Streptosporangium becharense: one gene and its partner. The protein of the gene in region 1 binds, or shares a complex with, the protein of each later gene. Links are inferred from orthologs where the notes say so. Each region holds a gene or a part of one and is shown on either strand. Other genes may lie near its edges.

The links.
Region 2: the proteins of secG (region 1) and secY are in contact, whole or in part, in a crystal structure (PDB 5AWW), measured with the Thermus thermophilus proteins. The link is inferred for Streptosporangium becharense from one-to-one orthologs. Residues at the interface, in WP_223903268.1 of Thermus thermophilus: Tyr5, Ile9, Tyr12, Leu13, Ala16, Leu19, Val20, Val23, Leu24, Gln26, Glu27, Pro28, Gln30, Gly31, Ala32, Asp34, Leu35, Met36, Gly37, Gly38, Ser39, Ala40, Asp41, Leu42, Phe43, Ala45, Arg46, Val48, Tyr53, Thr56; in WP_096411648.1 of Thermus thermophilus: Leu14, Gln16, Arg17, Phe20, Ile34, Pro35, Pro37, Ile72, Arg108, Arg109, Asn112, Gln113, Arg116, Ile117, Ile120, Pro145, Gly146, Trp147, Phe152, Phe155, Val156, Val159, Thr160, Val162, Ala163, Gly164, Ala166, Leu167, Trp170, Glu173.

Annotation. Positions count from the first base shown.
Region 1 is NZ_JACHMP010000001.1:1,156,833-1,160,073, forward strand. What follows is about bases 68-2,998. They hold secG (preprotein translocase subunit SecG), read right to left. Parts: upstream 1,683-2,998; coding sequence 1,452-1,682; downstream 68-1,451. Other genes in these bases: F4562_RS05040 (ATP-binding protein), read left to right, coding at 68-270; ybiA (riboflavin biosynthesis intermediates N-glycosidase), read left to right, coding at 390-863; F4562_RS05050 (RNA polymerase-binding protein RbpA), read right to left, coding at 1,026-1,373; tpiA (triose-phosphate isomerase), read right to left, coding at 1,816-2,604; F4562_RS05065 (phosphoglycerate kinase), read right to left, coding at 2,621-2,998. Also shown: more of F4562_RS05040, read left to right, coding at 1-67; more of F4562_RS05065, read right to left, coding at 2,999-3,241. UniProt on the Bacillus subtilis protein: Involved in protein export. Participates in an early event of protein translocation.
Region 2 is NZ_JACHMP010000001.1:3,082,064-3,085,230, forward strand. The notes cover bases 261-3,117. They hold secY (preprotein translocase subunit SecY), read right to left. Parts: upstream 2,418-3,117; coding sequence 1,104-2,417; downstream 261-1,103. Other genes in these bases: map (type I methionyl aminopeptidase), read right to left, coding at 261-341; F4562_RS13135 (adenylate kinase), read right to left, coding at 454-1,104; rplO (50S ribosomal protein L15), read right to left, coding at 2,594-3,049; rpmD (50S ribosomal protein L30), read right to left, coding at 3,052-3,117. Also shown: more of map, read right to left, coding at 1-260; more of rpmD, read right to left, coding at 3,118-3,167. UniProt on the Bacillus subtilis protein: The central subunit of the protein translocation channel SecYEG. Consists of two halves formed by TMs 1-5 and 6-10.

The DNA of each region.
Region 1 (3,241 bases):
CTCCTCGACGGCGATCCCGACCTGGGCTGGATTCCCGCCCTCCTCGGCCGCTCCCGGCCACCGGCCGCCCCGGACCCGCTCGCCGAGAGCGGCCGGGGCCTGGTCCTGGTGCGCGAGCTCTCCCTGGGCCACTGCCGCGCCTACCTCACGACGGCCTCCACCGGGGCACCGGCCAAGGCCGTCGCTTTCGCCCTCCCCACCCGCTCGGGCACCCGGCTGACCGGCCCACCCCGACCGGACCCCGACCACCGGCCCCGCCTCCGCCCGTGACCGGGAAGGTTCGCCGGGCCGTCGGCGGAGTGCGGGCTGAACCCGGACCGGGAAATCATTTGCGATCGCACGACGGCGCCTGGCAGCGTGCGATTCCCACGACTGCCGCGAGGGTCCAGATGACGATCTACTTTTATGGTGCCGACGAAGCCCCCTATGGCTGCTTCTCCAATTTCTCCGCCCACGGTGTGAACCTCGACGGGCACTGGTGGCCGACCACGGAGCACTACTTCCAGGCACAGAAGTTCCCCGGTACCCGACATGCCGTCCTCATCCGTCAGGCCCGCACCCCGCTGCGCGCCGCGGAACTGGGCCGTGACCGGTCCCGCCCGTTGCGGCGTGACTGGGAGCGGGTGAAAGACGATGTGATGCGCCGTGCCGTGGCGGCCAAGTTCCGCGCGCACGCCGACATCCGCGAGATCCTGCTGTCCACCGGGGACGAGGAGATCGTCGAGGACACGACGTCCGACCACTATTGGGGCCGCGGCAGAACGGGGACCGGGAAGAACATGCTCGGCCGGATCCTGATGCGCACCCGCGGCCGGCTCCGCGCCGGCCCCGACGGGGCACCTGACCGCGGGCCCCGACGGTGAACCGAGCGGCGGCGGGCACACGCGGCACGACCGCCGCATGCGAAAGACCCCCGCGGCATCCCGCGGGGGTCTCATGAAGCGTGCGGCCACCGGTGTGACGGTGTCCGCGGTGCCGTACAGGCGCGACCGGCGAGGCGGTGCGTGCCCGGACGGCGGGCGGTGCTAGTAGATCGGGCGAGAGGAGGAGCGCAGCCGCTCCAGCGCCTCGGCCAGGATCTGGGCGCCGTCCTTGTCGCTGCGCCGCTCCTTGACGTACGCGAGGTGCGTCTTGTAAGGCTCGTTGCGCGGCGGCGCGGGCGGGTTGGCCTCATCCTGACCGGCCGGGAGGCCGCACCGGGGGCAGTCCCAGAACTCGGGAACGGCCGCGTCGCTGGCGAAGCTGGGACGCGTCACATGCATGTTGGCGCACCAGAAGGGGACCCGCACGCGGGGAGCCGCCTCGCCGCGCTCCGCCTCCCCCATCGGGCCGGCACCGACACGGCTGCCACGGATCGCGTTGCCACTACCCACGGATGAACTCCTCGCTCGATGGCCCCGCCGCTTGAGATGCGGGGCACTGAACCACTGTCACGCCTGTCTGAGCCCAGGTCAGGGCTTCAGGAGCAGGCCAAGCGCGATGATGCACACGAACCAGACCACACCGGTGATAATGGTGAGCCTGTCGAGGTTGCGCTCGACCACCGAGGACCCTCCGAACGACGACGAGAAACCGCCACCGAACAGATCCGAAAGGCCGCCGCCCTTGCCCTTGTGGAGCAGGACGAGCAGCACCATCAGCGAGCTCGACAGGATGAGGGCGATGGAGATTCCGATTGTCACCGTTGACCTGTTCCCTATGTGCGCGTGACCCGCGTCCGGGCACGACCCTTGTGTGACGCCTGAGGCGTGACGATTCAAACCTGCTCTAAGAGGGTATGACCTGCTGTCAAGTCACACCCCCCGAATGGCTCAGTCAGCCGGACATTTCACCGAAACGGCATAGCTTGACGAACTCCCCGGGATCGAGGCTCGCGCCGCCGACCAGGGCACCGTCGACATCGGGCTGGGCCATGATGCCGGTGATGTTGTCAGACTTGACCGACCCACCGTAAAGGATACGTACCCCGGCGGCCACTTCGGCGTCATACAGCTCGGCGAGTCGGGCCCGAAGCGCTCCGCAGACCTCCTGGGCGTCGTCGGGCGTCGCCACCTCACCGGTGCCGATCGCCCACACCGGCTCGTAGGCGAGCACCACCGACGCGGCCTGCTCCGCGGTGACCTTGCGCAACGCCCCGTCGAGCTGCGAGACGCTGAAGGACACCTGCCCGCCCGCCTGGCGGACGGGCAGGCCCTCCCCCACGCACACGATGGGGGTGAGCCCGTGCCGGTAGGCCGCCAGCACCTTGGCGTTGACGACGTCGTCGTCCTCGCCGTGGTACTGGCGCCGCTCGGAGTGGCCGACGGTGACGAAGGAGCACCCGAGCTTGGCGAGCATGGCTCCGGAGATCTCCCCGGTGTAGGCGCCGCCGTCGTGCGCCGACAGGTCCTGCGCGCCGTAGACGATGCGCAGCTTGTCGCCGTCCACGAGGGTCTGCACGCTGCGCAGGTCGGTGAACGGGGGCAGCACCGCCACGTCGACCTTGTCGAAGTCCTTGTCGTTGAGCGCGAACGCCAGCTTCTGGGTGTGCGCGATGGCCTCAAGGTGGTTGAGGTTCATCTTCCAGTTGCCGGCGATGAGCGGCTTACGCGTGGTGGCGCTCATCGGTCACCGAACCGGTTCACTTGTCCTCCAGGGCGACGAGGCCGGGCAGGGTCTTGCCCTCCAGGTACTCCAGGCTGGCGCCGCCGCCGGTGGAGATGTGCGAGAAGCCGTCCTCGGGCAGGCCGAGCCGGCGCACCGCGGCCGCGGAGTCGCCGCCGCCGACGACCGTGAAGGCCTCCGACCCGATCAGCGCCTCGGCGACCGCGCGGGTCCCGCCGGAGAACGCCTCGAACTCGAAGACGCCCATCGGGCCGTTCCAGAACACGGTGCGGGCGTCGGCCAGCTTGCCCGCGAACAGCTCGCGGGTGCGCGGGCCGATGTCGAGACCCTGCCGGTCGGCCGGGATCGCGGTGACGTCCACCACTTCGTACTCGGTGTCCTCGGCGAACTCCACGGCCGCCAGCACGTCGACCGGGAGGACGAGCTCCACGCCGCGCTTGGCCGCCTCGTCGAGGAAACCGCGCACCTGGTCGAGCTGGTCCTCCTGGAGCAGCGACCGGCCGACCTCGTAGCCCTGCGCCTTCAGGAAGGTGTAGGCCATCCCGCCGCCGATCAGCAGCCGATCGACCTTGGTGAGCAGGTTGCCGATGACGCCGAGCTTGTCGGAGACCTTGGCTCCGCCCAGCACCACGGCGTA
Region 2 (3,167 bases), 1.9 Mb from region 1 along the record:
GAGTCTCCGTGCCAGCCGTCCAGAATCGCGCCGCAGTCGATCGAGATGATGTCGCCCTCCTGCAGCGGACGGCGGTCACTCGGGATGCCGTGGACGACCTCGTGGTTCACCGACGCGCAGATCGTCGCGGGAAAACCCTGGTAGCCCTTGAAGGACGGGATCGCCCCCTCGTCCCGGATGGCCTTCTCCGCGATCGCGTCGAGGTCCAGCGGCGTCAGGCCCGGCCGGACGCTCTCCCTGAGCAGTTGCAGCGTGCGGCCCACCACCAGGCCCGCCGCCCGCATCTTCTCCAGCTGCTCGGGAGTCTTCAACTGGATCCCGTGCTTGTTTCTCTTGAACACGTCCACCCCCGGGGTGATTGAACGGGCAGTCCGGCAGCCCAATTCCCCCGATTCTGCCCTAAATGGCAACACGCCACCCATGGGACCATGGGTGGCGTGCCGGGGAACACCGTCAGCCGACGAAAGGGCTGAGCACCTCCATCGCGCGCTGGGTGACCTCCTCCACCGGGCCGGTGGCGTCGACGCCCACCAGGATGCCCTCGTCGGCGTAGAAGGACACCAGAGGCGCGGTCTGCTCCTGGTAGACCTCCAGGCGGTGCCTGACGGTCTCTTCCTTGTCATCGTCACGCTGGTAGAGCCGGCCCTCGCAGGCGTCGCAGATGTCGTCCTTCTTATCATCGAAGTCGACGTGCCAGATGCGCCCGCACTGGCCGCAGGTGCGGCGGCCGGCGAGCCTGCGAACGACCTCCTCGTCGTCGACCACGAGCTCCAGCACGATGTCCAGAGCGACTCCGAACTCGGCGAGCATCTTCTTCAGGATCTCGGCCTGGGGCACGTTCCTGGGGAAGCCGTCGAGCAGGAAACCGTCCTGCGCGTCGCTCTCCGAGAGGCGGTCGCGGACCATCGCGATGGTCACCTCGTCGGGCACGAGGTCACCGCGGTCCATGTACTCCTTGGCAAGCTTGCCGAGCTCCGTGCCGCCCGAAACGTTGGCGCGGAAGATGTCCCCTGTCGAGATCTTCGGGATGGACAGGTTCGATGCGATGAACTGGGCCTGCGTCCCCTTACCCGCTCCGGGGGGCCCGACCAGGACAAGACGCACTACTTCAGGAAGCCTTCGTAGTTGCGCTGCTGCAGCTGGCTCTCGATCTGCTTCACGGTGTCAAGACCGACACCAACCATGATCAGAATGCTCGTCCCTCCGAACGGGAAGTTCTGACTCGCGCCGACGAGCGCCAGCGCGACGATCGGCACCATGGAGATCAGGCCCAGATACAGCGCGCCGGGAGCGGTGAGCCTCGTGAGAACGTAGTTCAGATACTCAGCCGTCGGGCGACCCGGGCGGATGCCCGGGATGAACCCACCGTACTTCTTCATGTTGTCGGCGACTTCAACGGGGTTGAAGGTAATGGACACGTAGAAGTAAGTGAAGAAGACGATCAAGAGGAAGAACGTGGCCATGTAGACCGGCGTGTCACCCGTGACCAGGTTCTGCTGGATCCACTGGACGATCGCGTGCGGCTCCTGGGCGCCGCTGAACAGCGTCGTGACCAGCTGCGGGAGGTAGAGCAGCGAGGAGGCGAAGATGACCGGGATGATGCCGGCCTGGTTCACCTTCAGGGGGATGTAGGTGGAGGTGCCGCCGTACATCCGGCGGCCGACCATGCGCTTGGCGTACTGGACCGGGATCCGGCGCTGCGCCTGCTCGACCATGACGACCAGGGCGATCATCGCGATACCGACGGCGATGACCACGGCGAAGACGAAGGCGCCCTTCTGCCGGGCGATGTTCATCAGCTCGGCCGGGAAGACCGCGATGACCTGGGTGAAGATCAGGATGGACATGCCGTTGCCGATCCCGCGGTCGGTGACGAGCTCGCCGAGCCACATGACGACGGAGGTGCCGGCGGTCATCGTCAGCACCATGGTGATGATGGCGAAGACGTTGTCCTTGTCGAGAAGGATCTCCTGCTGGCACTGCGGGAACAGCTGCCCGGTCCGGGCCAGGGCGATGAAGGCGGTCGACTGCAGGACGGCCAGACCGATCGTCAGGTAACGGGTGTACTGCGTGATCTTGGCCTGTCCGGACTGTCCCTCCTTCTTGAGGGACTCCAGGCGCGGGATGACCACGACCAGAAGCTGAAGGATGATGCTCGCCGTGATGTACGGCATGATGCCGAGGGCGAACACTGAAAGTTTCAGAAGAGCGCCGCCGCTGAACAGCTGCACCATTCCGTAAATATTGCCCGCGTCCGTCGCCTGGGCATCGGCGAGACAGCGACTGATGTTCTCGGTGTGCACACCCGGGGTCGGAAGAACAGACCCAAGCCGGAACAGCGCGATGATGCCCAGAGTGAAGAGCAACTTCTTACGCAGGTCCGGCGTACGGAACGCTCGGGTAAATGCGGTCAGCACGGTCCCTCCTGCGCGCCTGAAAGGCGAGGTCGGTCGGCGATGGTGCGGGGGTGATCCATCTTTGCCATGTCCAGTCAATGAGCCCACGGAAATGAGTCGAGGCCCACTGTCCAGCGAACTCTAACGCACCAAGGGCGCGGGGGCCCATTACGAGCCCCCGCGCCGCGTGGTGATGCCTACAGCTCGGAGACGGAGCCCCCGGCAGCGGCGATCTTCTCCTTCGCGCTGGCGGAGAAGGCGTGCGCCTGCACGTTCAACGCCACGGAGATCTCGCCGGTTCCCAGAACCTTGACGGGCTGGTTCTTGCGAACCGCACCCTTGGCGATCAGGGTGTCGACGGTGACGTCGCCGCCCTCCGGGAACAGCTCACCGAGCCTGTCCAGGTTGACGACCTGGTAGGTCGTCTTGAACAGGGCGTTGGAGAACCCCTTGAACTTGGGCAGGCGTCGCTGGAGCGGAACCTGGCCACCCTCGAAACCGAGCGGCACGGTGTTGCGCGCCGTCGTGCCCTTGGTACCGCGACCCGCGGTCTTGCCCTTGGACGCCTCGCCGCGGCCCTTGCGGACCTTCGACTTGTTGGCGCCGGGGGCCGGACGCAGGTGGTGGATGCGGAGCGGAGTGTTCTCTGCCATGACTAGTCGACCTCTTCCACGGTGACGAGGTGCGTCACCACGGAGACCATGCCGCGGATCTCCGGGCGGTCCTCCTTGACGACGACGTCGCCGATTCGCTTCAGACCGAGCGAGCGCA